Regions from separate parts of the Paraglaciecola sp. T6c genome, predicted to be linked through region 1. Evidence: riboswitches for the same ligand, from Rfam matches in the RefSeq annotation. Region 1 holds a riboswitch; the other holds the start of a gene.
The links. A riboswitch is a leader RNA that binds a small molecule or an ion and turns the genes downstream of it on or off. The one in region 1 is predicted to bind thiamine pyrophosphate.

Region 1 (15,657 bases):
CTGGGGATTAAGCGGTTTAGGTAAAATAGGTTGGTTAGCTGCCTTTATATACGTAGCTGGAGCAGCTTTGCGTTTAGCGCGTTTTAATACTCAAATTGGTATTGCCGATAAACGCTATTTCCAAGGTTTAGCCAGCCCCGCGGCGGCTGCATTGGTGGCAGGTCTCGTTTGGGTAGGCGGAGAGTATGACGTCAATGGTGACGACTACGGCGTTCTAGTTGCCTTGGTCACTAGCTTGGCAGGCCTATTGATGGTGAGTAATTTTAAATACAATTCATTCAAAGAAGTAAACTGGCACGGTAAAGTGCCATTTGTTGCTTTACTTCTAGTGATGCTGATTTTTGTAGTGGTAGCGACTGAGCCTGCTTTAGTTCTATTCGTGGTTTTTGCCTTATACGCACTCGCTGGGCCTATCAACACCTTTAGGAGTGTAGATAAGGTCAAGTTAGAACATGTAGTAGGGGATGCAGATGAAAACGATGCCGATTTTACCCAAGGTGATGAGCAATCTGAGAGCACCACAGATGATGACGTTGAGGAACCAACGAACAAGCAGTAGCGCTTTGTGGCTATGACGTTCATAAAATCAAAGTCATAATCTTATATAAAGATGGCAGGGCTAATTAGAGAACTAAGCCCTGTCGTCTGCTTCAAAATCCACCGCTGTGTTCTTTAACTCTCAATAGAATAATTATCTCGTGTAGTATGTAGGCTAGTGATTAGTCGTTAGCTTTTCCAGATCGCACACATACTTTCCTTAATTTACGTTTCATTTTCTTCCTGATTTTCAACAAGACATAACCCGCTAGTAAACTCATTCATGTTTTGCGTTCTTATATACACAGCTTTTTGGATAATACAGGGCAGTTAATTGTCTAAATCTGATACTAAAAATCTGGCGTTATAGGGTGGATTGCAAGTTAGGGATTCTAAGACAAAAGACAAAAAGCAAAACGTTGGAAAATCGACCAATTTGTACCTTCTGCGTGCTTAATGGTCATAAGTTGAGCAGTTGAACATTTTTTTGAAATAAACACTTGCGATCAAAAAAGGGATCTCTATAATGCGCCTCTCGCTTCGGGACAGCCGCTAAAACAGCTGCACCGACACTGGTTTTCACCAGGTAATGTAAGCCTTTTATAAAGACTTTAATCAGCGTGATGTAAGGCAGTTTAGTTTGGTTTTTCAGTTTGTGATCCACGTCAAAAATTGATTTAAAATTAAATAAAAATAACGCCTTGACATCGAAACTTGAGAGCGTATTATACGCCTCCCGCTTAAGAGGGTCCACGGACAGCATCTTAAGCCGCTTCCAAGGAAGCACGCTACTTCGGTAGCACTGTTCTTTAACAATTAATAACAAGACAATCTGTGTGGGCACTCACTTGATGAGTGTCTACCAAAAAAAATTCATGTTCGATAAATATTTAATTGAAGAGTTTGATCATGGCTCAGATTGAACGCTGGCGGCAGGCCTAACACATGCAAGTCGAACGGTAACATTTCTAGCTTGCTAGAAGATGACGAGTGGCGGACGGGTGAGTAATACTTAGGAATATGCCTTTGTGTGGGGGATAACTATTGGAAACGATAGCTAATACCGCATAACGTCTTCGGACCAAAGGGGGCTTCGGCTCCCGCGCAAAGAGTAGCCTAAGCGAGATTAGCTTGTTGGTGAGGTAAAGGCTCACCAAGGCGACGATCTCTAGCTGTTCTGAGAGGAAGATCAGCCACACTGGAACTGAGACACGGTCCAGACTCCTACGGGAGGCAGCAGTGGGGAATATTGCACAATGGGGGAAACCCTGATGCAGCCATGCCGCGTGTGTGAAGAAGGCCTTCGGGTTGTAAAGCACTTTCAGTTGTGAGGAAAGGTTGGCGGTTAATACCCGTTAGCTGTGACGTTAGCAACAGAAGAAGGACCGGCTAACTCCGTGCCAGCAGCCGCGGTAATACGGAGGGTCCGAGCGTTAATCGGAATTACTGGGCGTAAAGCGCACGCAGGCGGTTTGTTAAGCTAGATGTGAAAGCCCTGGGCTCAACCTGGGAATTGCATTTAGAACTGGCAGGCTAGAGTTTTGGAGAGGGGAGTGGAATTCCAGGTGTAGCGGTGAAATGCGTAGATATCTGGAGGAACATCAGTGGCGAAGGCGACTCCCTGGTCAGTAACTGACGCTCATGTGCGAAAGTGTGGGTAGCGAACAGGATTAGATACCCTGGTAGTCCACACCGTAAACGCTGTCTACTAGCTGTTTGTGGATTTAATCCGTGAGTAGCGAAGCTAACGCGATAAGTAGACCGCCTGGGGAGTACGGCCGCAAGGTTAAAACTCAAATGAATTGACGGGGGCCCGCACAAGCGGTGGAGCATGTGGTTTAATTCGATGCAACGCGAAGAACCTTACCTACTCTTGACATACTAGAAACTTTTCAGAGATGAATTGGTGCCTTCGGGAATCTAGATACAGGTGCTGCATGGCTGTCGTCAGCTCGTGTCGTGAGATGTTGGGTTAAGTCCCGCAACGAGCGCAACCCCTGTCCTTAGTTGCCAGCCTTAAGTTGGGCACTCTAAGGAGACTGCCGGTGACAAACCGGAGGAAGGTGGGGACGACGTCAAGTCATCATGGCCCTTACGAGTAGGGCTACACACGTGCTACAATGGCGAGTACAGAGGGAAGCAAACTTGCGAGAGTAAGCGGATCCCTTAAAGCTCGTCGTAGTCCGGATTGGAGTCTGCAACTCGACTCCATGAAGTCGGAATCGCTAGTAATCGCAAATCAGAATGTTGCGGTGAATACGTTCCCGGGCCTTGTACACACCGCCCGTCACACCATGGGAGTGGGTTGCAAAAGAAGTAGCTAGTTTAACCTTCGGGAGGACGGTTACCACTTTGTGATTCATGACTGGGGTGAAGTCGTAACAAGGTAACCCTAGGGGAACCTGGGGTTGGATCACCTCCTTACTATTAGGTTAGGCCTCATCAGGCTGAGTGTTCACACAGATTGTTTTGTTGTTAGTAAAGAAGAACCGAGAGACTCTTTAAAAAGACTGATGTCGATTTAAGAGGGGCTATAGCTCAGCTGGGAGAGCGCCTGCCTTGCACGCAGGAGGTCAGCAGTTCGATCCTGCTTAGCTCCACCAAATTGCTTGCGCAATAATAGGCTTGTAGCTCAGCTGGTTAGAGCGCACCCCTGATAAGGGTGAGGTCGGCAGTTCAAGTCTGCCCAAGCCTACCAAATCTTTCCTACTCTGCGTTATGTAGTTCGTCGTTTAGCAGGCTAAACGTCCTCACTACATGCTTTGATTAGAAAAGATTACAGCGGCATAGGAGACTCGGTTTTAGTAGAAAAGATTAGCCTTAATCAATGTGTACTGATTCAGTATTTATTGATTAGGGTTTTTTAAACCCTACGTGAATGCGTGCAAACGCAAACACATGTTCTTTAACAATATGGAAAGCTGATAAAAGTAATCAAAACTAAGAGAACTCTTTAAGAGCTTACTCTATCTGATTTGAAAATGAATACTTGTCACGCATACAAAGTAGATACGCTGATAACTTCGGTTATGAGTAACGTCTATACGTCAAATATTAAAGGTTATTTGGGGTTGTATGGTTAAGTGACTAAGCGTATACGGTGGATGCCTAGGCAGTTAGAGGCGATGAAGGACGTGTAAGTCTGCGAAAAGTTGTGGGGAGCCGACAAAATGCTTTGATCCACAAATGTCCGAATGGGGAAACCCACCGCTTCGGCGGTATCATACAGTGAATACATAGCTGTATGAGGCAAACGAGGGGAACTGAAACATCTAAGTACCCTTAGGAAAAGAAATCAACCGAGATTCCCCTAGTAGCGGCGAGCGAACGGGGATTAGCCCTTAAGCTAATGATAAGCGAGTGGAAGGTGTTGGAAAGCACAGCGATACAAGGTGATAGCCCTGTACACGAACGCGAATTTTAAGTGAAATCGAGTAGGTCGGGACACGTGTTATCTTGACTGAACATGGGGGGACCATCCTCCAAGGCTAAATACTCCTAACTGACCGATAGTGAACTAGTACCGTGAGGGAAAGGCGAAAAGAACCCCTGTGAGGGGAGTGAAATAGAACCTGAAACCGTATACGTACAAGCAGTGGGAGCAGACTTGTTCTGTGACTGCGTACCTTTTGTATAATGGGTCAGCGACTTATATTTTGTAGCAAGGTTAACCGAATAGGGGAGCCGTAGCGAAAGCGAGTGTTAACTGCGCGTTTTAGTTGCAAGGTATAGACCCGAAACCCGGTGATCTAGCCATGGGCAGGTTGAAGGTTGAGTAACATCAACTGGAGGACCGAACCGACTAACGTTGAAAAGTTAGCGGATGACTTGTGGCTGGGGGTGAAAGGCCAATCAAACCGGGAGATAGCTGGTTCTCCCCGAAAGCTATTTAGGTAGCGCCTCGGACGAATACCACTGGGGGTAGAGCACTGTTAAGGCTAGGGGGTCATCCCGACTTACCAACCCTTTGCAAACTCCGAATACCAGTGAGTACTATCCGGGAGACACACGGCGGGTGCTAACGTCCGTCGTGAAGAGGGAAACAACCCAGACCGCCAGCTAAGGTCCCAAAATTATTGCTAAGTGGGAAACGATGTGGGAAGGCTAAGACAGCTAGGAGGTTGGCTTAGAAGCAGCCACCCTTTAAAGAAAGCGTAATAGCTCACTAGTCGAGTCGGCCTGCGCGGAAGATGTAACGGGGCTAAGCAATATACCGAAGCTGCGGACGCAAAGTTTACTTTGCGTGGTAGGGGAGCGTTGTGTAAGTGGCTGAAGGTGAACTGAGAGGTTTGCTGGACATATCACAAGTGCGAATGCTGACATGAGTAACGATAATGCGGGTGAAAAACCCGCACGCCGGAAGACCAAGGTTTCCTGTCCCATGCTAATCAGGGCAGGGTAAGTCGGCCCCTAAGGCGAGGCAGAAATGCGTAGTCGATGGGAAACGGATTAATATTTCCGTACTTGGTATATCAGTGATGGGGGGACGGAGAAGGTTATGCAAGCATAGCGTTGGTTGTCTATGTGAAAGTGTGTAGGGTTGAATCTTAGGTAAATCCGGGATTCTACATGCCTGAGACACGAGACGAGATTCTACGGAATTGAAGTTGCAAATACCCTGCTTCCAGGAAAAGCCTCTAAACTTATGATATATCGAACCGTACCCCAAACCGACACAGGTGGTCAGGTAGAGAATACTAAGGCGCTTGAGAGAACTCGGGTGAAGGAACTCGGCAAAATCGTACCGTAACTTCGGGAGAAGGTACGCCCCTGTTTGTGATGAGACTTGCTCTTTGAGCGAATGGGGGCCGCAGTGAAAAGGTGGCTGGGACTGTTTATTAAAAACACAGCACTGTGCTAAATCGAAAGATGACGTATACGGTGTGACACCTGCCCGGTGCCGGAAGGTTAATTGATGGGGTTAGCGCAAGCGAAGCTCTTGATCGAAGCCCCGGTAAACGGCGGCCGTAACTATAACGGTCCTAAGGTAGCGAAATTCCTTGTCGGGTAAGTTCCGACCTGCACGAATGGTGTAACCATGGCCACGCTGTCTCCACCCGAGACTCAGTGAAATTGAAATCGCAGTGAAGATGCTGTGTACCCGCACCTAGACGGAAAGACCCCGTGAACCTTTACTATAGCTTGGCACTGAACATTGACCCTACATGTGTAGGATAGGTGGGAGACTTTGAAGCGTGAACGCCAGTTTGCGTGGAGTCAACCTTGAAATACCACCCTTGTACGTTTGATGTTCTAACGTTGTTCCCTTATCGGGAATGCGGACAGTGCCTGGTGGGTAGTTTGACTGGGGCGGTCTCCTCCCAAAGAGTAACGGAGGAGCACGAAGGTTGGCTAATCCTGGTCGGACATCAGGAGGTTAGTGCAATGGCATAAGCCAGCTTAACTGCGAGACAGACACGTCGAGCAGGTACGAAAGTAGGTCATAGTGATCCGGTGGTTCTGTATGGAAGGGCCATCGCTCAACGGATAAAAGGTACTCCGGGGATAACAGGCTGATACCGCCCAAGAGTTCATATCGACGGCGGTGTTTGGCACCTCGATGTCGGCTCATCACATCCTGGGGCTGAAGTCGGTCCCAAGGGTATGGCTGTTCGCCATTTAAAGTGGTACGCGAGCTGGGTTTAGAACGTCGTGAGACAGTTCGGTCCCTATCTGGTGTGGGCGTTGGATGATTGAGGGGAGCTGCTCCTAGTACGAGAGGACCGGAGTGGACGAACCGCTGGTGTTCGGGTTGTTTTGCCAAAAGCATTGCCCGGTAGCTACGTTCGGAATCGATAACCGCTGAAAGCATCTAAGCGGGAAGCGAGCCCCAAGATGAGTCATCCCTGGCAGTTTAACTGTCCTAAAGGGTTGTTGAAGACTACGACGTTGATAGGCAGGATGTGGAAGCGTTGCAAGGCGTTAAGCTAACCTGTACTAATTGCCCGTGAGGCTTAACCATACAACGCCCAAATGACTTTGGATGTTGTTTGTATGACAAGTATTGAAATCAAGAGTAAGACTAAAGAGATTTAGCGATGATTACAGCCAGACCTTAATAGGCGCGGCATCAGCTTTTACATATTGATTTATTAAGCTGCGGCTTGATAGATAACAGTTTATGTCTGGCGGCCATAGCGATGCGGCCCCACCTGATCCCATCTCGAACTCAGAAGTGAAACGCATTAGCGGCGATGGTAGTATGGGGTTTCCCCATGCGAGAGTAGCACACTGCCAGACTCCCATTTAGAATGAAGCCACCTATATCGGGTGGCTTTTTTCGTTTCTGCGCTGTAGAAAAATCAACTGTAGTCGAAATCGCATTTTAAAGCTTGTTAACGAACTAGACGCCTAGGTGTCATACTTCCCTGTAGCTCAGCCCAGCCCGACATCCATGTCGGTCGTTCAAACGGCTGGAGCGGTGCTCCAGAGAGCCCCGTTTTCACCCATCAAGGGCATTCGACTCTAGTGCTTTGCATGAAAGCTGAAGAACAACCCATCCCTGGTGTTGCGCACCAGCCACGCCATCCATGGCGTGTCGTTCAGTCGGGCAAAGCTGCGCTTCGCAAAAGCCTCCGCCTTCACCCCCATGCGAGACAACGCGGTTGGCGGAAGACACCGCCAGACTCCCATTTAGAAAAAGGGCTATCCGTAAGGTTAGCCCTTTTTTGCATGTGTAAGAAATATTATTGCAAGGTTGATACGGCATCAACGGATAGCCCTTTTCCTAAGCGCTGTCGCGCAAAGCCACCCCGCATAGAGAAACCAAATCCATCAAGGGCATTCGACTCTAGTGCTTTGCATGAGAGCTGAAGAACAACCCATCCCTGGTGTTGCGCACCAGCCACCAGGCCATCCATGGCGTGTCGTTCAGTCGGGCAAAGCTGCGCTTCGCAAAAGCCTCCGACTTCACCCCCATGCGAGAGTAGCACACCGCCAGACGCCCATTACACGAAAAGCCCTGACCAAAAAACGGTCAGGGCTTTTTCGTATATGCGCTTCGCGCAAAGCGAATCAGCAATAAACCTCCAGGGAAGTATCAAATACGGTATAGACACGTCCATGATGAAGCATTCCCCGCGACAAAGTGTCAGGTTTGAGCTCTATGCTAGGTGTAGGGATGCTAAATACTGGCTATCGCGTTTCTTATATATGTATTCAGTTCTTTTTTGCCGTTTAAATTAAATTCTATGACTAAATCTTGAGTCGATTTAAATTGTATTAAGGCAGCTACAAGGATTTCAGTTTCCTTGGTAAGGGTATTAGCGCTATTTACTTTAGTTAGTTTGTTCAAAACGTATTTTGCTAATAACTGAGAGAAAGGCATGTAAGGAGAGCTAGATGCAATAAATTGCCCAACCCGATACCGAGTACGCGTACAGCTCTCTTCTGGCTGGCAGTACGTTAACAGGTTCGCGAGCAAAGATGTATCCATGCTTCTGTGATAACGGGAAGCGTGGTAAATAAGTTCTTCACCAAATTGCAGTGATAGTTTATTTAATAGGGTAGAAGTAGTCGGACTTAAGGATTTACCCACAATCAGACTAACTTCGCCGCTTGAAGCGTCTCTCTTAAAGCCAAGCTTTAAAGGAACGTAGTCACTATGCCCCCAGAATTTTAGTAAATTTGTGGTTGCTCCAAATGAACTTGTGATTAACGGTATGTCATGTTCAATCGCGGATGATTCGACGAACTTTAACAATGTGCTTGCGATGCTTGTGCGTCTATAGTCTTGGCTAACCGCTATTCGTACAATCCGCCATTGCTCATACGTTACGAATTTGTCATCTGCGGTATGTAAGGCCAAGTTTTGGGAGACTAAATGACCATTTACCCTTCTATGACCTAGCCGTATTTCTTGTGATATATCTGCTAGGGCGCTTCCTCCCTCTAAACAAATTAACGCAACGCCGATGACATCCTCGTTGAGTGTACAAACATACACTCGTTGTTCAGGGGCGTCGAGTAATCTGAATAAGTCATCAGGACTCGTTTGATAATGCGCGCTGATAAGCAAAGAGAATATTTTTGACAATAGTTCTGGGGAGTCAACCAGTCGCTTCTTAGATACTTCTTGGCACTTAAATTCGTTTAACCTCATGGGGGAGGTTTCCCGGTTTTCAGGTATCTTATTCTGCCCAGTAACTTTGCTTTGTGGCTGGGCGTGTGAACTTGAATTGGAGTCTTGCATGATAAAAACAGTAAACCAAAAATGCTCTAAACAGTCATTTACATACCAACGTATCGGCGTGCTAAGAGTTAGGCTTTTCCAACCTTTGTGCGCAGTTTCTAAGTATGGCTTGAAACGTAATTCAAATCCTCTACCTGCGCCCTCGTATCCATGGACAGTTGAGCTTAAAACAACCCTAGGATATGTATCTAAAAGTGTTTTTAAAATAGGGGGGGGGATTGCAGCAGCTTCATCAACAAATAGTAGGTCTGCGTGGTAACACCCCGACACCAATGCGTCAGGTGCTACAAATTCTAAACTCCCATTCTTATTCGAGGTGCTTCGTTCTGGCGCGGTGGCAAATGCAAATACTTGTTCGACATTATGCTTAATCGGGGCAGTAATAAGGATCCTTTTTTCTTGCTCTAACATTAAAGCTCGTGCAGCCCGACCAAGCGCCGAGGACTTGCCTCGACCTCTATCTGCAGTGACCACCAAGGGGCGATTTCTGTGTCCAGACGCAGCTTTGATAATGCTACTAACAACCTTATCTTGCTCTAAAGTCGCGCTATCTAGTTGTCGATTAAGGTGCTCTGGCGCAATGACTGCATTGTGTCCACGAAACGAAGATGGGGTAATAACAACCGTGTTCTGATCTTTTTCAATTATCGATATCAAACGGTTGATAAACCGACTTGGCTCCAAGTATTGAGCATAGCCGTATGAGTAACGTTTTTTGGAAAGGGGATCGGTATATTGAGACCAGCTTTTCAGCTCAGGGCAAATTAAAATCATTAACCCATTCGCTTTGATAGTGCCGCTATAGGCCATAAGTGCATTTGCACTTAACCCCGAGTAACAGTTATAGATAAGAGTGTTATATTCTCTGCCTAAGTGTTGACGATAATCTACGCTATTAACCTCTTGATAAGTACTAGGGGCATCACCTACCCACAGATGCTTACTCGCAAGAGACTCGACATTAATAAGTAAGTTTTCAGCCTGCTTTTCAGCCCACTCTTTAGCACCGCTCACAATCACCAATTGGCGGTGAAAAACATGGCTTTTCCGCTGTTTAACCCAATCTTCTATTTTAAAGTGTAAATCCACGCTGATATTATCTGTACAATAAACTCGAAATTATCGCCAGTTTAAGCAATGTTACCAAGGAATACGAATGCGCTTTTTATCAAGACGATTAGTGATGCCCAATGATCTTAATTATGCCAACTCATTGTTCGGGGGCAGGGCACTGGAGTGGATAGATGAAGAGTCTGCGATATACGCAATTTGTCAGCTAGAAACGAATCAATTAGTCACTAAACACATTGGTGAAATCAGCTTTGAATCACCAGCGTTACAAGGTGACGTAGTGGAGTTTGGGCTAGAAACCAAGAAGGTGGGCCGTACTTCAATTACGGTTACTTGCTTGGTGAGAAATAAAGAAACAAAGAAAACGATCTGCTTAGCAGACGACATTGTATTTGTTCGTGTTGATCGTGAAACGCGCTTACCCGTCGCCCACGGTAAAACGTTTGATGAGCTGCAAGAACGAGCAAGGTTAGAAATGAAGGGACTGACTTAATGGATTTAGGTTCTTTCTATCGTGTTGCCGAGCTTCCGCGATTTACCGGAAAAATTTGGCTTGCGTTTGCTATAAGTTTTATCTCGATAAATAGTTGTGCCGTAGCGGGGCAATCAGATTATTCAATTATTGAAAGTCATTCTTTACCGAGTGAATTAGAAGAAAGCTCGGCATTGTATTGTGCCGGTAAAGATCAAATTTACAGTATTAATGATTCCGGCAATGCGCCTATTATTTTTCAACTAAGTGATGACGGCGATATTTTGTCTCTGCGCAGCCCAGACAATGTCAAAAATAAAGATTGGGAAGCCCTGACTGCAGATGACAAATTTTTCTATGTGGGTGATATAGGCAACAATCGAGGGACACGGAAAAATGTATTTATATACAAGTTACCCCGAAATGAAATGGATAAAGCGAAAACCAAAAAACTTAGTGTGTCTTACGAAGGGAATAATCACAAAGCAAACGAGTCGCTTAATCATGACTTTGATGCAGAGGCGTTAGTCGCTGTGGGTGATGACTTAGTCTTATTTTCAAAAAGCTGGCGTACCGATGTTCTCAACGTGTATCTGGTAGATAAAAATGAAAGTAAACAAAAACTCAGCGCTCACATCTCAGTAAAAGGCATTCCAGGTGTGATCACCGGTGCGGATTACGACAAAATGAACGAGCGGTATGTCTTGGTTGGTTATCCTTCGAAACGCGTAGGCTTTGGTGATCCATTTATAGTGCTACTAGATAAAAATTTCACATTAATTGAAACCATACCGTTACCAGGGTACGGGCAGGTAGAAGGTGTGTGCGCTCATCCATCTGGGCAAATTTGGTTTACTCAAGAATCTTCAATTTTTAGCAGTAGTAAATTAGTTAAGTTAAAACTAGCGAGTCATAAAGCGACCTAACGTCATGTTTATGCGAATAATCAGCGCTTGCGCTGGATGACAGTATTGCTACACTGTCGCCGTTAACACTGTCGAGATTCATTTTGTTAACTACCAAGGGGTGCCGAAAGGCTGAGATTTGTCTCTTAAGAGATATGACCCTTACACCTGATCCGGATAATACCGGCGTAGGAATGGTTATTTCGTTCGCATTTCAAAAATGTAAACATCTCCCATTTATCTGCCGCAAAGCCGGATCTTTTCAACCTTTACTGAAGAGATCCCAATGAAGTTTTGTTCTACCTTACTTGCTCTATCCATAGCATCAAGTTTCGCCAGCCACGCTGATGAGTCCAAAGACATTGAACGTATTACTGTTAGCTCAGATTTTCGCCAGCAAGCGTTAATGTTCATCCCTGCAAGCGCAACCATATTAAGCGATTCACAAATTGAAGCTCGCCAAGCGCAACACCTTGAAGATATTTTAAATGTTGGCGCCAATATCAACTTTGCCAGTGGTGCATCTCGCGGGCGATTCATTCAAATTCGCGGTATCGGTGAGCGCAGCCAATTTTCAGAGCCAAGTAACCCATCTGTTGGATTTCTAGTGGATGACTTTGACTTCTCTGGTATTGCAGGTGTGGGCACCTTGTTTGATGTGGAACAAGTTGAAATTTTGCGCGGCCCACAAGCGACCGAGTTTGGGGCAAGTGCCATGGCCGGGGTTATTAAGGTTAAAACCGTTGATGCCGGACCGGATCAAAGCGGTAAATTATCATTTTCACTTGCCGAGCAAAATACATGGAGTGTAGGCGGCGCTTACGGCAATGCCATAACGGATAATCTATTCTATCGTGTGGCGGTTCAACAGTTTAAGAGTGATGGTTTTGTACAGAATACTTTTTTAAATCGTGACGACACCGATAACCTAGATGAATTTACCTCAAGAGTAAAACTGAAATATCTGCCTGCAGATTGGTTGACCTTCGACCTTAATTATCAATATTTCGATATAGATAACGGTTATGACGCGTTTTCTCTGGAAAATACTCGAGAATCACGTGCTGATGAACCGGGTTTCGACCGCCAAAAAACTCATGCCCTAGGCCTAAAAACGGAAATAAACACCGAGCTTACGGATGTTTTTGTTATTTTGAGTCAATCAGATTCAGATATGGGCTACAGCTACGATGAAGATTGGACATACGTCGGCTTTCATCCTGACGAGTATTCTTCCGTAGACAGCTATTTCAGAGAGCGCGATACAGATAACGTTGACATACGCTTTTTATCAAACGACAACTCAACTTTATTCAATGGCTCAACTCAATGGTTATTTGGCCTGTATTCGAAATCCATGGATGAGAGTTTACTGCGCCAATACACCTATGCAGACGGTGACTTTACAAGTCGTTATCAACAAGACAACCTCGCCGTATATTCGCAAGTCGATACCGAACTGTCTGACACCCTTAGTTTACGCTTGGGCCTTCGCGCCGATCGTTTTGAAATAGACTACAGCGATATAAGCGGTTTCACCCAAAGCAATGATAAAACGTTGATCGGCGGTAAAGCCGTGCTTGATTATAGTATCGATAGCGCCTCTGTTTATGCCAGCGTATCAAGGGGCTACAAAGCCGCTGGCTTTAATCCAGATGAGCGGGTCAGCTCGGACAAGCGTATTTATCAACCTGAGTACAATTGGAACTACGAAATTGGGGTAAAGGGCAACTTTATCAATTACGACGCCTTTATTCGCATGGCAGTTTTCTACATGGACCGTGAAGACACCCAAGTCAGTGATTATGATGTACAAACTCGTGAAGACGGTAGCGCCACATTCATTGACATCATAGGTAATGCTGATACAGGCACTAACTGGGGTTATGAATTAGAGTCAGGCTGGCAAGTAAACGACAGTGTATATTTGCACGCTAATTTCGGTTGGCTTGATGCCACTTTTGAAGATTATACCCTAGCCGATGGCTCGGTTGTTGATAAGCAAGACCAAGCCCAAGCACCAAACTACACCTTCAATATTGGCGCCAATGTGCAGTTGTCTGAGCAAGTCAGTTGGACGATAGACGCAGATGGTAAGGACGAATACCGCTTTTCTGACGGTCACGACGAAAAGTCACCATCTTATGTGTTGGTCAATACCGCGATGCGTTTTGATGTACAAGACTGGTCGTGTTCTGTGTGGGTAAAAAATGTGTTTGACCGAACTTACTACGTCCGTGGTTTTGGTGGATTCAACAATGACCCACGAGAAGGTTACGCCACTCCGGAGCCTTATTATCAACTGGGAGATGGCCGTCAAGTGGGCATCAGTGCTCAATACAACTTTTAGCAAGAGGAGCTAATAATGAAATTAGTCGCAGAGATTTCAATGTACCCGTTAAACGAACAGTACCTTGAGCCGATCCAAACTTTTATCGACCGCTTGAATGAATACGGTCACTTGAAGGTAGTCACCAGTGCTACCAGTACTTTAGTGAGCGGGGACTATTTGGCAACCATGCAAGTACTCGCTAAAGAAATGCAGCGCAGTCATCAGGAAGTCGGGCAGGCAATATTTGTATGCAAGTTCTTAAATGGTGACAAAATGAGCAGCGATGTGTAATGCAAGGCTTAATCGAGCTGTTCAATAATATTGCTCAGCAGTTTGTTGCACTACCTTGGCTAGAAGCAACGGCTTGGTTAGAAGCAACGGCGGTAATACTCGCTGTTGCTTATGTGTGGCTAGCAGCGAGAGAAAATATCTGGTGCTGGCCTTGTGCACTGGTAAGCACTGGCATTTATACTTGGTTATTTTGGGAAGTTTCGTTGCTGTTTCATACCTTACTGAACGCCTATTACTTGTTAATGGCGGTATATGGTTGGCAACAATGGAAGCAGCGTGAAGATGACGAGATCCCCATTCAAAGCTGGTCTATTCAAAAGCACCTGGTGCGATTAGTGTTATTAACGTGTATCGCGTTTGGTCTGACCGTTTTTGCTAGTATGTGGTTGGACTCTCAATACCTTTACCTAGATGCTTTTATCACAGTATTCAGTGTTTACACCACTATGATGGTCGCGCACAAAGTGTTAGAAAACTGGCTTTATTGGATTGTGATCAATAGCTTTGCCTGTTACTTGTATTTCGCGAAAGAGATGTATCTAACGGGGGCACTCTTTATTTTTTATGTGTTATTTGCGGTATATGGTTATATCAATTGGCGCCAACAGCATGTAGGTAGGCCTTATGCCCCATCGGCATCAGCTTAACTCAGCTGTATTGGCTGAGCTAACAAGTCTAGCGCTCTGCCGAGATGGATTTAGCGTAAAGCCAGTTCAAAAGGCCGGGGCGGTTAATACAAGTTATTGTTTAACCACTCCTTCTGGTCGATTTTTTATGAAAATGTTCGAATCTGATCAGGTAAATCAACTTGATCGTCAACAGCTATTCGATATTCAAAAAGCGGTCTGGCAGAAAGGGATGGCCTGTGAGCCGGTCTACCTGTCAACGGCCGCTGGTTTTCAATTAGATGCTTGGGTACAAAGTCATACTTTGGAAAACAGCACTCTGAGCGAAGACATTAAAGCGTGTCAGTTGGCTGATGCATTGCATCGCATTCATAGCTTAGATATTGAAGGGCATAGACTGAATTTACCTGCACAGTGGGCAGGCTATCTATCACAATTGCCGCAGCAACAATATTGGAAAGAGCACGAGGAAGCGCAGGGGTTAGCGAGCATTTGGTCTGCTACACCGCCCCATGATTTAGTTTTTTGCCATAATGATTTGTCGTTTCAGCATGTCACAACAGAACAATCTAACCTGATATTCGATTGGGAATATTGCGCGTTATCAAATCGTTACTTTGACTTAGCGGCTTGCATCGAAGTCAATAATCTCAATTTTGAGGTTCAAACTTATTTGCTATCAAGATATGCACAAAATACGCAGTTACCACTGCCGTTAGTATTACAAAAGACCACTGAAATGCTTCCGTTAGTTAATCTAACTAGTCGCCTTTGGTACGCTGTAGCAAAGAAAATAACCGCTTCACAATGTCATACTGCCGATAAAATAAGCGGTTGAACCTAAACCTGATATTTTAGCTATAAAAGCACTTTACCTTTTACCCTTGTTACGTATAATTCAGCCCCTCAGTAGGGGTGTAGTTCCAATTGGTAGAACAGCGGTCTCCAAAACCGATGGCTGGGGGTTCGAATCCCTCCACCCCTGCCAATTTTTCAGCTTCACTCTTCAGTCATATTCCCCATGAATTAAAAATAACTTTTTACCCGATTGGAGGGTGAGAAGCCCCATGGGGTTTGACAAATTGTCAGGAACAATTTGTACCGCGCAGCGCCGTTTACGGTCAGGTACAGGGAAGTACGTGAGTACATCCCTCCACCCCTGCCAATTTTTCAGATCCACTCTTCAGTCATATCCCCCATGTATTTAGAATACCCTATTTGCTCTATTCCAG
Region 2 (15,657 bases), 730 kb from region 1:
TGGTTAGTGCCTTCCCAGAAGAATTGATCAATTAAATATCCGTGAGCACCGTGAATTTCAATACCATCAAAACCAATTCGCTGAGCATCCGCAGCTGCAGTCGCAAAGCCGTTAATAACCGTTTCAATTTGTGCTTGGGTCATTGGCTCAGCACCTTGTTTACCTGGCTTGAACAGTCCAGAAGGGCCGACGCTAGGTAATTCAGGAAACGGCGCTTTTTGCGCTACGCGCGCCATGCCTACGTGCCACAATTGAGGCATGATTTTACCCCCGGCACCGTGTACTGCATCAACGGTCTTTTTCCATCCTGCAAGAGCAGCATCCCCATGAAACTGAGGAATACGATCACTCATGGTTGCCACAGGATCGTTTATGGTCGTGCCTTCGGTGATAATTAAGCCTGTTCCACCTTGTGCGCGGCGGCGATAATAATCGGCGACGTCTGAAGTAGGTACTCCACCAGGAGAAAACTCACGGGTCATTGGGGCCATTACTACGCGGTTATCTAGCGATAAGCCTTTGTGGGTAAAGGGGGCGAATAATGCGTCTACTTTGTTACTCATAGTGTTGTCCTTGATAATGTTTATTTTCGTTAGTTTTGTCTAATTTGAAACTCTAATTCGAAACTCTAATTCGAAACTTTCATTCGAATCCCTAAATTGAAACTGATAAAGCGGGTGCAACGCTAACTGAACGCACTAGGGACTCAATCATGACGGTTGCAAGCTGCGCTATATCTCGTTGTTCACCCAACATGTGCGATAAGTGCAACGATATCAAGCCGTGGACTCCGGCCCAAACTACATAACATATATCTGTTGGGTCACCTTTTAAGATCCCAGCGCTTACCGCTGACTTCACCACTTGGCGCATCGGCGCGCTACTACGTAAAATCTCACGTTCAAGAGCTGCATATTTGCTTAAGTCAGGCTGAGCTACGCTATACATGACGCGATAGGAATCTGGATATTGCAATGCAAAATCAAAATAGGCATGGCAAAGTGCGCTCAGCTGCTTATCTTGGGTTGGCTCTTGGGCTAAAGCATTTTCGAGGGTGTCGGCAATCCGTGCAAATTCACGCTGGCGCAGCGCTGCAAGGATATCAGCCTTGTTTTTAAAATAACGATAGGGCGTAGTGCGACTGCAACGTAAATCAGCGGCTAATCCGCGCAATGAAATACCCTCTACGCCACTTTTAGCAAATGAAACCAAGGCGTGATCGCACATTCGATTGCGAAAACACTGTATCTCTTCATCCGTTAACACTTTAGGCATTGAGGCTCTTTAGCGCTTCTGGCACATACATTTTTTGCATACACTTGGGTTTACTATTTCGGTGTTTGACGCCCATAATATATTTTATATTGACACTGTCAATTTAAAATAAAACACCCATAAGCCAGTCTCGATATAAGTGGACTACCATGGATTTTTTATTATTAACTGCTCTTCAATTTGACAGTGATAATTGCGCAGTACTCAAGGAATGCTAATTACTTGGGTAAGATAGTTAATCCTTGATGCGCATCCGTACTTGAATCTGAATAATTGGTTTCACTTTTAAAGTAATAGTGAGTCGAGTAGATACAGTGGAATACTTATAAGTATTAACGTCGGGTTTGGGCGTAACCATTGTGCTTAGCTGGGTCTGGGGAATTTTTCCAGCTAAATAGAGCACTTGACCAAAGTGCATCATAGAGAGTCGTTAAGCAATGCAACCAATTGGTCTATCGCCGGAGTCGCAATCGGTTGTCGTAATTATTGTCGCCAAGGCAAGTTCAGCTGTATCAGCTATCGCCCTGGTTTGATCCGCTTGAGGGAGCCTTGATAGTAGAGCGGGTAGTAAGACGCTAACTGAGCTTTACTATTTTCAGTCTGTTGCGCCTAAACGCGAAGATAGGGTTACTTGGTAAATTCTGAGACTTGATCTTCGTAGTCCAAATGCAAATTATCCAGTTTGCATGCCTAATACGGCATTTGCATAAGAAGAGCGCTACTAACACGAAAGTTGAATAATTGTGACATGAGTAACGCGTCAGCGGATGTAAGCGGACAAATATTAATGCGCCTTTAATCTGTAAGAAGATAAATAAATATTGTAAGAAGATAGATAAACGCTCAAAGAAAAACCCGCTCAGAAGCGGGTTTTAATAATATTTTCGCTATTGCTGTAAATATTCGTTACTCAGTGTCTTCTGGTTTATCTGTTGCCTTTTCTTCCGCTTTCTTCACGCGTATTTTATTTGCACCTAAGGTATGGCCGTTCAGATTAATAGTAGCGGCTTTTGCATCGCCTGCTTTTGGCATTTCAACAAAGCCAAAGCCTTTTGAGCTTTGCGTTGCGGGATCAATCACAATAGTGCATGACTGAACAACACCATAACCTTCAAAAAGGGTGCGAAGCTCGTCTTGCGTGGTGGCTCGGTCTAAATTGCGGATCAATAATTTCATGGTAACGCCCTTATAAAAAATAATGGGCTAATGATAACAGCGTTTGCTGTGTATCAATACGGGTTAATGCTAGTGGCTGTTGATCCTTGATGTGGTTTTTTACATCCTTGTTATCTAGCTTCACTCCGAATTTGCGTGAGGTCATTGAAAAAGACTTCACTTTTTTTGTTCTAGGATAAAATATTTTTGAACCTCTACCCTTGGTAATGCTCGTCCGAATTGTATCCTATCGCCCTCGTTAACGTGTCGCTAAAAGCGGTTAACGTTAAATTTTTAGCACTTCTAAATTTCACAAATTTAAGTGTTTAATATGATTTTCATGGGATTATATAGACAAAATTCAGTATTTTTAGCGAATTTACAGGTTTTTGTAATTAAGGCGGTTTTGGTTTAAATGTGTCAATCGTGCTTTTATTTAAGTCAGCAACATATGTGTTTTTGGGTAAAATAAATTCCTTTGGCGTGGGGCTAGTAATTCTAAATTTGTTGTCCTATTATCCGCACTCGCTCTCGGGGCGCCTTTTTTGGCTGAGATGTAGTAATACAAACCCGTAGAACCTGATCCGACTAGTATCGGCGTAGGAATGAGCAGCACATCCTCACAAGGGATGTTTGTTTTCGTTTTCCGCGCGCCTGTATTTTTTTAAGGAAAACAAAATGAACACTGTCCTTTCTTCCAGTGAAGCGGTTGCTAACGCACCGGCTAGTGCCTCCTCTGAAAGTCAAAAAATTACACGCACACCCCTTCCAGCCAGTAAAAAAGTGTATGTTGCATCGCCTAACGATCCTAGCGTTCGTGTGCCCATGCGCGAAATCAGTTTAACCGACGGGACCGCCGTCACTTTGTACGATACCTCAGGTCCCTATACCGATGAAACCGTAGACATAGACGTCAACAAAGGCATTGCTGATGTGCGAAGTGAGTGGGTATTGTCTCGAAACGACACTGAACAATATCAAGGTCGTGAGGTACAACCCCAAGACAACGGACACTTCGATCAAGAACGCGCTTTTCAATATTACAATGATGCTTTGCAGCGCACGCCAAGACGTGCCTTACCTGGTAAAAATGTCAGCCAAATGCATTATGCCCGCAAAGGTATTATCACCAAAGAAATGGAGTATATTGCCGTTCGCGAAAACCAAGCTCGGGAAGCCCTAAGCAATGAGTTCACTACGGATGAGCGTAATAAGCGACTAAAAGGTAATTCTTTGGGAGCCAATTTGCAGCCCATTACACCAGAGTTTGTGCGCAAAGAAGTGGCTGAAGGCAGAGCGATTATCCCAGCCAATATTAACCATACAGAACTCGAACCCATGATAATCGGGCGCAACTTTCTGGTTAAAATCAATGGCAACATTGGTAACTCAGCACTGCGTTCTTCCATTGAAGAAGAAGTCGAAAAGCTGGTGTGGTCAATTCGTTGGGGCGGCGACACCATTATGGACTTGTCAACGGGCAAGAATATTCACTCTACTCGCGACTATATCGTTAGAAACTCTCCCGTTCCCGTGGGCACCGTGCCTATTTATCAAGCGTTAGAAAAGGTCAAGGGTGTTGCTGAAGACCTGACCTGGGAAGTGTTTCGAGATACCTTGATTGAGCAAGCCGAGCAGGGCGTAGATTATTTCACAATTCATGCTGGGGTGCGGTTGCATCATATTCCTATGACGGTGGACCGCGTTACAGGCATCGTCTCCCGTGGTGGTTCTATCATGGCAAAATGGTGCATTGCTCACCATCAAGAAAATTTTTTATACACCCATTTTGAAGACATTTGCCACATCATGAAAGCATATGACGTGAGCTTTTCCCTCGGTGATGGCTTGCGTCCAGGCTCATTAGCCGATGCTAACGATGAAGCGCAATTTGCCGAGCTGATTACGCTTGGTGAGCTGACTAAAATTGCCTGGAAACACGATGTACAAACTATGATCGAAGGCCCAGGTCATGTGCCTATGCATATGATTAAAGAAAATATGGATATGCAACTCGAACATTGTCATGAAGCACCATTTTATACGCTTGGCCCGCTGACTACCGACATCGCCCCTGGCTACGATCATATTACGAGTGGAATAGGGGCTGCGATCATTGGTTGGTATGGTTGTGCAATGCTGTGCTACGTAACCCCCAAAGAGCATTTAGGCTTGCCGAACAAAGATGATGTTAAGCAAGGGATCATGGCGTATAAAATTGCCGCTCACGCAGCGGATATTGCTAAAGGTCACCCAGGCGCTCGCTACCGCGACGATTTACTGTCTAAGGCGCGTTTTGAATTTCGTTGGGTCGATCAGTTTAATTTAGGCCTAGACCCTGATACTGCCCGCGCATTTCATGACGAAACCTTGCCTAAAGATGCAGCGAAGGTCGCCCATTTTTGCTCTATGTGTGGGCCTAAATTCTGCTCTATGAAAATCTCTCAAGAGGTGCGCGAATATTCAGCGGATTTGAAAAATACTGACATTGAGGCCGGTATGGCGCAAAAATCCGCTGAGTTTACCGCCGCAGGTGCACAGATATACGTCGCTCAGACGGAGTAAACCTGTGGCTGTGCAAAGTGAACACAAAATGCGCATTGCCATTGTGGGTGCAGGCATTATGGGGCGAATGATGGCGTGGCAATTATTACACCGCCAAGCGGATATTTCGCTCACCATATTTGATAAAGATCCCATCGAAAGTGGCAGTGCTGCTGCGTATACAGCAGCTGGTATGTTAGCACCGTATAGCGAGCTTGAAAGTGCAGAGCTTGCTGTGTTTTCTATGGGGATGGCGTCTTTAACGCGCTGGCCGGATGTTATTAACAGCCTAAATTTGCACTTGGCTAAACCACTCACGTTGTTCGTTCAGGGCACGTTAGTGGTGGCGCACCGCGAAGATAAAGCCGATTTTCAGCAGTTTTCCCGCCAGTTAATGGGTAAGTTGCCAGATTTCGCGCAAGATGAAGAGTTTTCACATATGCAGTTATTAACCCAAGCAGCGCTTCATCATTATGCTCCGCAATTAGCAAAACACTTTGACGGCGGACTTTATCTCCCGAACGAAGCATGGGTTGATACCGCTGAGGTGATGACAGGCCTTGCATCCTACCTTGAGCAATCAGCTGTGACGTGGCAGTCAAACTCGCACGTGCTCAGGGTCGATAACGAACAGCGAAATAATAATGGCAATAGCGCAGCGGTAGTCTTGCCTGAGGGAAAACAGGTATTTGATTATGTGATTGACTGCCGCGGACTTGGCGCAAAGCAAGTCCCACTTGCTGATACCCAAAGGCGGACTAAGTTCAACTACAACGCCACTAAACAGGAAACGTTCGGGCAGCAAATACCTGAGTTACGCGGGGTGCGCGGTGAAGTCATTACCCTATATGCGCCAGAGGTAGAGCTTAAGCACGCAGTGCGACTGATGCATCCGAGATACAAGTTGTATATTGCACCGCGGCACAACCATCATTTTGTGATTGGTGCGAGTCAAATCGAAAGCGAAGATACTGGCCCAATCACAGTGCGCTCGACGCTTGAACTGCTGTCTGCAGCGTATTCCATTGACGTGGGTTTTGGTGAAGCAAAGATTGTACAAACTGCGACGAATTGTCGCCCAGCATACCCAGATAACCTACCTAAAATATATTTTAATCAGCGGGTTATACGCATCAATGGTCTATTTCGTCACGGTTACTTGTTAGCGCCCATACTCGCTGAACAGGCGTGCGACAGGTTGTTCAATAGCGATTTCAAATCAACATTTGAGAACTTAATTCAGGAAGTAGCATGTTAACTATTTATTTTAACGGCGAGCCGTTCAAGGTAACGCAACAGTCATTGCCTGACGTCCTTCGAGAACTCAATGCACCTGCTATGTGTGCGGTCGCGGTTAATGGACAGTTTGTGCCTAAAAATGAGCATGAGACTGTGGTACTGCAAGAGCAGGATGCTCTTGATGCGTTCACACCTATGCAGGGCGGCTAGCATGAGTTGGCAACTTGCGGGTGAAGTACTCAGCAGTCGCTTTTTAGTTGGCTCTTCTTTATACCCATCCCCACACATTATGCAGCGAGCTATTCAAGCGTCGGGCGCTCAAGTGATCACCGTTTCATTGCGTCGCCAGTCTCCTAGTCAGAAAGGCGGCGAGAGCTTTTGGCAACATATAAAAAGCTTGAATTGCCATATACTGCCCAACACGGCTGGTTGCTATAGCGCAAAAGACGCTGTTCACACTGCCAATATGGCGCGAGAGGTGTTTAACACTCACTGGATAAAACTTGAAGTGTTGGGTGATGAATATAACTTACAACCCGACCCATTCGCATTGCTTGAAGCTACCAAAGAGCTTATCGCGCAGGGCTTTGAAGTTTTTCCCTATGCCACTGATGATTTGGTTTTAGCCGAACGATTGGTCGATGCTGGCTGCAATATAGTGATGCCGTGGGGAGCGCCAATTGGCACGGGACGGGGATTGATGAACCCGTATGCACTCAAAACCCTCAGAGCGCGTTTACCGGATACCACCTTGATTATTGACGCAGGACTTGGCGCACCTTCTCATGCTGTGCAAGCAATGGAGTTAGGTTTTGACGGAGTATTACTTAACACGGCTGTGGCTGAGGCGCAAAATCCTATATTAATGGCCCAAGCTTTTCGAGATGGTATTGTCGCAGGGCGAAGTGGTTTTGAGGCAGGTGTTATTCAACAACGGGACTTAGCGAAACCCAGTACGCCCGTGATAGGTACCCCATTTTGGCACCAAGACAAAAATGAGCGAGGTGGCTGAGCATGATAAGCCATGATGCAATAGTCAGCGATCCCGAGTCGTTAAATAACGGTATAAAGCCGTCGGTTTTGACCTTTTCTGGCAGCGACAGCGCAGGGCTAGCCGGCATGCAAATGGATGTAAAAGTCCAGCATGCATTAGCTGTACACTGCACCAGCGTGTTAACAGCCGTGACAGCACAAAATAACCAACAGGTTTTTGCGGTTAACGCTGTCGATAGCGCTATGTTTCGCGCACAAATTGAGGCCGTATCGGTATTTCGTCCTAAGGCAATTAAAACAGGATTCGTTGCCAGCGAAGCACAAGCGCAACAAATCATTGCGGTTCGTCAGAGGCTAAAAATCCCGTTAATTTGTGACCCCGTTGGCGCCGCAACAAGTGGCGCTGAATTACACGGTAAGCGAAACACCGACAGCCATAGAAATATAAATAGGCTGCTACTTGCTCACTGTAGTTTGCTCACCCCTAACATTCCTGAGGCACAATCGCTTGTTGGGTTTGATATCGAAACTGCCAAGGATTTAAGAAGGGCTGCTAGAGCTTTGGTTGAAATTGGGGCTCAGGCGGTGCTAATCAAAGGCGGGCACTGGCAGTATGCTGATCATATGGGTCTAGATTTTTTTTACAGCCCAGAAGAGCAGTTTTGGCTGCAAAATGAACCGGTAGACACACCTCATACACGCGGCACCGGCTGCGCACTCGCCTCAGCAATAGCCAGCGCTATCGCCCTAGGTTACTGCTTAAAAGACGCTATTGTCATAGGGAAAATGGCCATTACCCAGGGCCTACACAATGCGAAAGGCCTACTCGCCAAAAGCGTGCGTTATCAAGACGTGCGTTATCAAGACACCCATGATAAACAACGTTATCAAGACACCCATGATAAGCAGATTAAGGAACTCGCTTCTTTCGACACGCCTGAGTTAACAAGTGAGCAGAGTCTTCGACAGCAACAGAGCCAGCTGAATTATCAAGACACCCATGATAAGCAGATTAAGGAACTCGCTTCTTTCGACACGCCTGAGTTAACAAGTGAGCAGAGTCTCCGACAGCAACAGAGCCAGCTGAATTATCAAGACACCCATAACAAAGGTGGCGTCGAAATCCTTTGTTTTCCTGCCACTCAGCGCAGTTTACCCGGTCTGTATATTGAGTCCCTGATGGCGACGAGCGAACTTAGCTCTCTCGTATTACAGAAACAAGAGAACCCATTTCCAGGTATTGGCGACGAATCACTGGGCTTATATCCCGTTGTTGATCGCGCACACTGGCTGGATACCTTGTTGCCACTTGGGGTGACTACCATTCAACTTAGAATAAAAGATTTAACTGGGCAGTCACTTGAAGAGGAAATCAAACGCGCGGTTGAAATAGCAACGCGCTTCCAGTGTCGTTTGTTTATCAATGATTATTGGCAACTGGCTATTAAGCACGGGGCCTACGGCGTGCACTTAGGCCAAGAAGATTTAGTCGCTGCCGCTCAAAATGAGTCGAACCCAATTAAGCAATTGTTAGAAGCGGGAATGCGTTTAGGCATTAGTACCCATTGTCATTATGAAGTTGCACGCGCCCATGCGCTGAAACCTTCTTATATTGCATATGGTCCGGTTTTCGCCACACAAAGCAAAGACATGCCGTGGGTCCCGCAAGGGTTAGCAGGGTTAGCGTACTGGCAAAAATTATTAGATTACCCTGTGGTTGCCATTGGGGGGATTGATCATGAGCGAGCAAACGCGATCCACGGGCTTGGTGTATCGGGTATTGCTATGATTAGCTATATTACTCAAGCCGAGAACCCTATTAAAGTGACAAAATCGTTATTGAGAGCGCTGGCATTATGAGCTTGTTTAGCGCGGGTGAGTGGCAGCAATACCAACGCCATATACAATTAGATGCGGTGGGGGTTGATGGGCAATTTCGCCTTAAAAATGCCAAAGTGCTGGTTGTTGGTGCTGGCGGACTAGGGTGCCCCGTGGCGATGTACTTAGGTGCTGCAGGGGTCGGGAATATCACCATCATTGACGGTGACAGCATTTCTCAAACGAATTTGCATCGCCAAGTTTTGTTTGCCTACACAGACGTGGGTAAACCTAAAGCGCATGTTGCTGCAATCCGTATTCGTGAGAATAACCCTTTTATCACTGTGGCAGCGCTGGATGAGCTGCTTAGCGAGTCGAATATTGATATCTTGGTAGCGCAAGCAGATATTGTGCTTGATTGTACCGACAACTTTGCGACACGCTTACAGATCAACGATACCTGCCGAGCGCATGATAAACCTTGGGTTTATGCCAGTGTACTTGGGCTAGAAGGGCAAGTAGCCTTGTTCACACCTAGCTGCGCTTGCTTCAGGTGTATCTTTCCCGATATCCCGGCTGACGTCGCGGATTGCAATTCAGCGGGTGTATTGGGTAGCGTGGTCGGTGCAGTGGGTCTGCTGCAAGCCAATACCTGCTTGGGCTATCTTTTAGATTTACAAGATGAAAGCCAGGGCAAGTTACATTTCTTTTCAGGTATCAGTAATCAGGTTCGCAGTATTGCATTGCAGCAGAATAAGCTGTGTACTTGCGCGAGTCCGTCACAGGTACTACGTTGCCAACCTCTTAAAACTGCTGACCCGATTGAATCTAAAGAGCTTGGGCAAGAACCTGGGCTACACATCACTGATGACATTCAGTCGCAAATTCGGTCGCAAATTGAACTGAGCCCCGAGCAATTTGTTAAACAGCTCGGGCGTTTAGAGGGCGCTCCTGAAAGTTGCCTTAACAGTGCCCGTAAAAGTAAAGTGATAGACATCGGTTTAATTGATGTGCGAAGCGCAGACGAGCATCGAGGCTTTAATATTGGTGGCCAATGCCTGCCCTTGAGTGATGACTTTGCTGATCGGGTTGGCACAAAACTCTCACATAAAACCCAGCCTATTTTACTCTATTGCCAGTCAGGCAAACGTAGCTACAAAGCGGCCTTACGTCTTCGAGCGAAGGGGTATGGGCGGGTGTATAGCTTAAAGGGCGGTTTAGGCGAGTTACTTAGTCACTCTCAATTCGTGAAATGGTTTTAAATGTTGTTCAGTTTGAAGCAGTGACAGTATTGCATGACACTTGCAGTCAGCATTTTTGGCTTAGCAACTTGGCACTCAATCTCTTTACCGCCTTGCTAAATAAGGACACAGCGACAAAACTCATGACTCACCCACATCAGCAAAAAGAGGATACACAATGAGCAATCCAGTAGGATGGTTTGAGATATATGTAGATGACATGCCACGAGCACAAGCATTTTATCAAACGGTATTAGCGGTTGAACTGGAATCGTTAAGCGATCCTACAGACGGCAATGCGCAGATGTTAGTGTTTCCGTCAGACATGGAGAATTACGGTGCCTCTGGGGCGTTGGTGAAAATGGACGGCTTTAGCGCTGGCGGTAACGGCACGCTTGTGTATTTTGCGTGTGAAGACTGCGCCATCCAAGAGAGCCGAGTCGAGGCTGCAGGTGGCAAGGTTGAACGGGCAAAAATGTCGTTAGGGGAACATGGGTTCTGCGCCTTAGTAACCGACACCGAAGGCAATATGTTTGGCCTGCATTCTCAGCAGTAACGCTCAACAGCAACTCGTTTTTACCGGCGCATGCTAAAGGCTGCGCTTTTTCATTGGCTTATAATGCTCTTGTACGCTTTTCTAGTGCTTAACGTTTAATACACGCCCTTGGTCGTACACTTTGCATTCCGCTTGGGTCTCAACTCAGCAAAGCTACCTCCGATACAGACAGTTCTTAGTATGTGTTTGGCAAGAAAGGGGCGATAGTAGCAACGCCAGCTAAACGAGCGCATCATCCATGCTTGAATTTTGCGCATACTCTCTCTATCAATAGCAGCCTCTTTGTTCGCATTCTCGCAATACTTTTTGTGCTCAACGCCCTGTTGCTGTGTGCCTTAAACATTTGCAATAAATTTTCGTTGGCACTGCTTTCGCTGGCACCGCACTCCTTTACACGAGATTGGGTAAGGCTCTTAAAATGGTATTGGTTGTTTTACGTAACGTTGAAGGCGAGAGCTAATTCTTGTTGGCCTATGAACGCATAAGGCTAACATTGAAAATTGTACAAGATTAGGTAGCAGAACAAATCTAGTCAGTGTGGATAGTTAACATAAACTTTTCATGCCCTAATAGCTTCTTGATTTTAACGTCAATTAAAACATTGGGTTACGTAATTTTTGCCGTATCGTTTCAAAAGTGTACTGTTAAAATTATGTTGTATATTTTTACTGAATACGTATGCAAGACATTGAGCATTCACCATGTGTAACTGTAATATCGCGGCAACTAGAACAAAGCTGTAACATTTGACTACAAGTTGTTAACCGATACCTAGGTTTCCATTTGAGTCTCGAACCGGGATACACACACATGAAAAATTTTAAACCTAATTTAATCAAGGCCGCGCTAATCACTAGCGGTTTTGCGTTTGGTATAACACCCACAGCATTTGCTCAAGAAGCAGCTGCAGATGCCCCAGGGAATGACACAGAAGTTATTCAAGTTACGGGTATTCGCGGGTCTCTTATCCGTGCCCAAGCAGTAAAAATGGAAAACACCTCGATTGTTGAAGCCATTTCAGCTGAGGATATTGGTAAATTACCAGACTCGTCTATCGCTGAGTCGTTAGCGCGTTTGCCTGGTATGTCAGGTGAAAGGGTAGGCGGTCGTACTTCAGGTATCTCTGTTCGTGGATTTAAAGAAGACTTTACTGGTACCTCACTTAATGGTCGCGAGTTAATCGGCATTGGTGATAACCGAGGTGTAGAATACGATTTATACCCTTCAGAAATCATGACCGGAGCCACAATTTATAAGACCGCAGAGGCCGGCCTTATGGTGCAAGGCATTGGGGGTACGGTTGATTTACAAACTGTTCGCCCATTACAGGCTCAAGAAACCTTAACCATTAATGGTAACTATGAATTATCGGGTCGAGACTCTGACAACCCCGAGTTTGACAACACTGGCCATCGCTTATCTTTGTCATTTGTTGAAAAGTTTGCCGACGACACCATTGGCTTGGCCGTTGCACTCGCCAGCACAGAATCGCCAAACAACCAGCGTAAATATGGTGTGTGGGGATATAACACCAATGATGAAGGTCAAGTAACGCCATCTGGCCTAGATAGCCAAGCTATCAGCACCGTTCTTGAGCGAGACACTATCTCTGCTGTGTTGCAATTCCAGCCGACAGAAAACCTAGACATAGTGATTGATGCACTTGATATAAGCTACTCAGATTCTGGTGTTATTCGCGGCTTTATTGAACCTTTCTCTGCTGGCAGTATTTCAGGCACAGGTACCGAGACTACAGGTACTCAAGTTGGTGTTAACCCGGTCCTACGAACTGATCCATCTCAGAAGGACGGTGATTTACAGGTATTTGGTTTAAATGTTCAATACCATTTGAATGACAGTTGGTCAGTAGAAGTTGACGTAGCGAATAGTGAGTCTACGAAGCGTGATTTGCGCGGAGAGTCATACGCAGGCTTAGCGCGCTCTGGCGCACTAGATTCTTCAGGGTTAGGCACGCGTGATTTTGTGATGAGTCAAGATGGGATCACCTTTACTGACTCTTCTGGTTTAGATGCATTCTCTGATCCAAGTGCTTTGCAACTGACAGGCCCACAAGAGTGGGGTGGTGGTTTAGCTAATTTAGCGGATCAGTTTACTAGCACTGAATTAACCGCCAATGGAGCTCCTTATAGTTACTTGAATGCCCAGGACGGGTTTTTGAATTATGCTGATTTCAGCGAAGAGTTGACCACCTATAAGTTTGAAGTGGTGGGATTGTTGGATGGTGATATCTTTACTCAAGTAACAGCGGGTGTTAATTACAGTGACAGATATAAAGACAAAGAAAATAAAGGTTTCTTTGCTACATCGTCATCATACCCAGCCTCTACTGCTATTCCTCAAGCGTATTTATACAATGGTTTAGCCGATTTAACCTGGGCGGGCATGGGATATGTTGTTGCATATGATGGTTTTGCACCATACAACGATGGCGAATATACCTTAAATGATGCGGGCTTATTAGAGCCGGATCGTTTAGGCGATACCTATGTAGTAGAAGAAGAAGTCACCACTTTGTATGCAAAAGTCGATTTCAATACTGAACTGGGTGATTTTCCTGTTATGGGTAACATCGGTGTTCAGTATGTACAAACAGATCAATCCTCTTCTGGTTTTACAGGTGTGGTTGGGTCAAATTTTGCCGTGTGTGATGCAAATAACGATCAGCAAATAGATGACGACTGCCGAACATCTGTTAGCTCAGACTATAGCCATGTTTTGCCAAGTCTGAACGTCAGTGTAGAAGTGGCAGACAACAAGTTTGTGCGTTTCGCTGCGAATAAGACGATCAGCCGTGCACGAATTGACCAAATGAAGGCCTCTGGTTTTGTGAAGTTCGACCAAAACATCGATTTGTTGTCTATACCGAACACGCAAGCTGCAGTGGACGAATATGGCTCACCTTGGTCTAAATTTGCCGGTAATCCATTGCTGAAACCGTTGGAAGCGAATAATTTTGACTTGTCATTTGAAAACTATTTTGAAGATGAAGGCTATGTTTCAGCCGCGGTCTTCTATAAAGATTTAGTCAATTGGACAAGAGACGGCGACCTAGACATCAATTTCAGAAATGATGTAACCAATGACGGTGCCGATTACTTCATCCCAGGGTTCCACGACCGCGTCGCTGTTGAAGATGGTCTCTACGGGCCAGCAAACACGCCTTATTCAGCAGGAGATGTCATTACACCCCCTGACTTTGGCACCTTTTCCTACTTTGAAGATGGCTTAACGGGTGATGTTAAAGGGCTAGAGCTAACAGCGAACGTGCCATTAAATATGCTTGCTGACGCACTTGAAGGCTTTGGTATTGCTGCTTCAGCTACGTTAATTGATGCGGAGCTAGAGGACGGTACTGCCATTCCAGGGCAATCGGATCGCACTTATTCATTGACCGCTTATTACGCAATGGGTGGCTTTGAGATTCGCCTTGCTGGCACCGACCGTTCTGAATTCAGCACATATCAACGTGGTGGCTCGAACAAGGTTGAAACGGCAACACGTAACGGCGTTACCTTGTTAGATGCACAAATTAGTTACGACTTTGAAGATTCAGACATTGATTATTTGCAAGGTTTACGCGTTTCGTTACAAGGAACGAATTTGACCGACGTCGATGAGGAGACGCTGGACAGCGATGGTATCGTCACAACTCGTCGTCAATTTGGCCCTTCATATATGATGAACTTTAATTATTCGTTTTACTAACCTCTATTGAGTTTATAAGTGCAAGGCCCCTTAGCGACACCGCTAAAGGGCCTTTTTGGTTTTTGCGACGTTCAACTTTTTGCGACGTTCAACAAGGTAAAGAATGTAGGTATGATGTAATTCATGATCAGTGACTTATGTGTGAGTCAGGTCTTAGGTTACAAATTCCCTGTTTTAATTTAGTAAGGCGTAGTATGTCTCAACCATTTAATATTGTTATCCTTGGCGGCGGCTCAGCAGGTTGGATGGCGGCTAATTTATTTGCTCACAAGTGGGCTGACAAGTTGGTAGATAAGTCCTTAACAATAACCTTGGTTGAATCACCAGATATCGGTATTGTCGGGGTTGGAGAGGGTTCAACCCCCACACTGAAACGTTTTTTTAGCATGCTTGGTATTGGGGATAGCGACTGGATGCCTCAGTGCAACGCCACGTACAAAATGAATATCGCCTTTGAGAATTTCAGCCCTGCATCGGGTAACACGCGATACAGCCATCCCTTTATATCGCAAATAGACACCTTCACCCAACGGGCATTTATGGTGAACGCCCGCACTCGTCGCCTCGGGCTTGATACGCACACAAACCCTGGCGATTTTTTATTAAATGGCGTACTCGCTAAGCAGAACAAAGGCCCACACACACCGGCTAATTTTCCGTTTAGTATAGAATACGGTTATCACTTTGATTCCCACTTGTTAGGTGCCTTTCTACAGCAACATGCTATCGGTCTAGGCGTGGATCACGTTCAAGCAAATGTAGAAAGCATCAAGCAACATCCTAATGGTGATATCGCGGCGCTGCACTGTAAAGAAGGCATTGAGATAAGCGGTGATTTATTTGTAGATTGCAGCGGCTTTTCCAGCGTACTGATGCAAAAGACCTTAGGCGTCAAATTTAACAGTTACAAAGACAATCTATTTAACGACTCTGCGGTTGTGGTGCCAACGCCTATAAGCGAACATATTCCGGTTGAGACGACATCCACGGCCTTATCAGCAGGCTGGTGCTGGAAGATCCCCCTAACGAATCGATTCGGTAACGGTTATGTCTATAGTTCCGATTTTGTCAGTAAACACGACGCTGAACGAGAGTTGAAGAACCATCTGC

Region 2: linked by a shared signal. The riboswitch ahead of thiC (phosphomethylpyrimidine synthase ThiC) and the one ahead of PATL_RS06875 (TonB-dependent receptor) in region 1 are both predicted to bind thiamine pyrophosphate.

The regions. Positions count from the first base shown of each region.
Region 1 is NC_008228.1:1,608,019-1,623,675, forward strand. It holds gene pssA (CDP-diacylglycerol--serine O-phosphatidyltransferase) at 1-559, shown strand, start outside; gene PATL_RS06825 (hypothetical protein) at 998-1,291, opposite strand; rRNA gene PATL_RS06830 (16S ribosomal RNA) at 1,429-2,961, shown strand; tRNA gene PATL_RS06835 (tRNA-Ala) at 3,065-3,140, shown strand; tRNA gene PATL_RS06840 (tRNA-Ile) at 3,159-3,235, shown strand; rRNA gene PATL_RS06845 (23S ribosomal RNA) at 3,615-6,499, shown strand; rRNA gene rrf (5S ribosomal RNA) at 6,662-6,777, shown strand; gene PATL_RS22650 (hypothetical protein) at 7,224-7,469, opposite strand; gene PATL_RS06860 (tRNA(Met) cytidine acetyltransferase TmcA) at 7,661-9,817, opposite strand; gene PATL_RS06865 (acyl-CoA thioesterase) at 9,885-10,292, shown strand; gene PATL_RS06870 (hypothetical protein) at 10,292-11,197, shown strand; TPP riboswitch at 11,284-11,388, shown strand; gene PATL_RS06875 (TonB-dependent receptor) at 11,463-13,526, shown strand; gene PATL_RS06880 (hypothetical protein) at 13,542-13,799, shown strand; gene pnuC (nicotinamide riboside transporter PnuC) at 13,799-14,446, shown strand; gene PATL_RS06890 (choline/ethanolamine kinase family protein) at 14,424-15,263, shown strand; tRNA gene PATL_RS06895 (tRNA-Trp) at 15,337-15,413, shown strand.
Region 2 is NC_008228.1:2,334,612-2,350,268, forward strand. It holds gene PATL_RS09830 (NADH:flavin oxidoreductase) at 1-563, opposite strand, end outside; gene PATL_RS09835 (TetR/AcrR family transcriptional regulator) at 655-1,275, opposite strand; gene PATL_RS09840 (RNA recognition motif domain-containing protein) at 2,182-2,451, opposite strand; TPP riboswitch at 2,953-3,053, shown strand; gene thiC (phosphomethylpyrimidine synthase ThiC) at 3,109-4,995, shown strand; gene PATL_RS09850 (FAD-dependent oxidoreductase) at 5,000-6,232, shown strand; gene thiS (sulfur carrier protein ThiS) at 6,226-6,423, shown strand; gene PATL_RS09860 (thiazole synthase) at 6,425-7,225, shown strand; gene thiE (thiamine phosphate synthase) at 7,228-9,066, shown strand; gene PATL_RS09870 (HesA/MoeB/ThiF family protein) at 9,063-10,286, shown strand; gene PATL_RS09875 (VOC family protein) at 10,444-10,821, shown strand; gene PATL_RS09880 (TonB-dependent receptor) at 11,632-14,547, shown strand; gene PATL_RS09885 (tryptophan halogenase family protein) at 14,742-15,657, shown strand, end outside.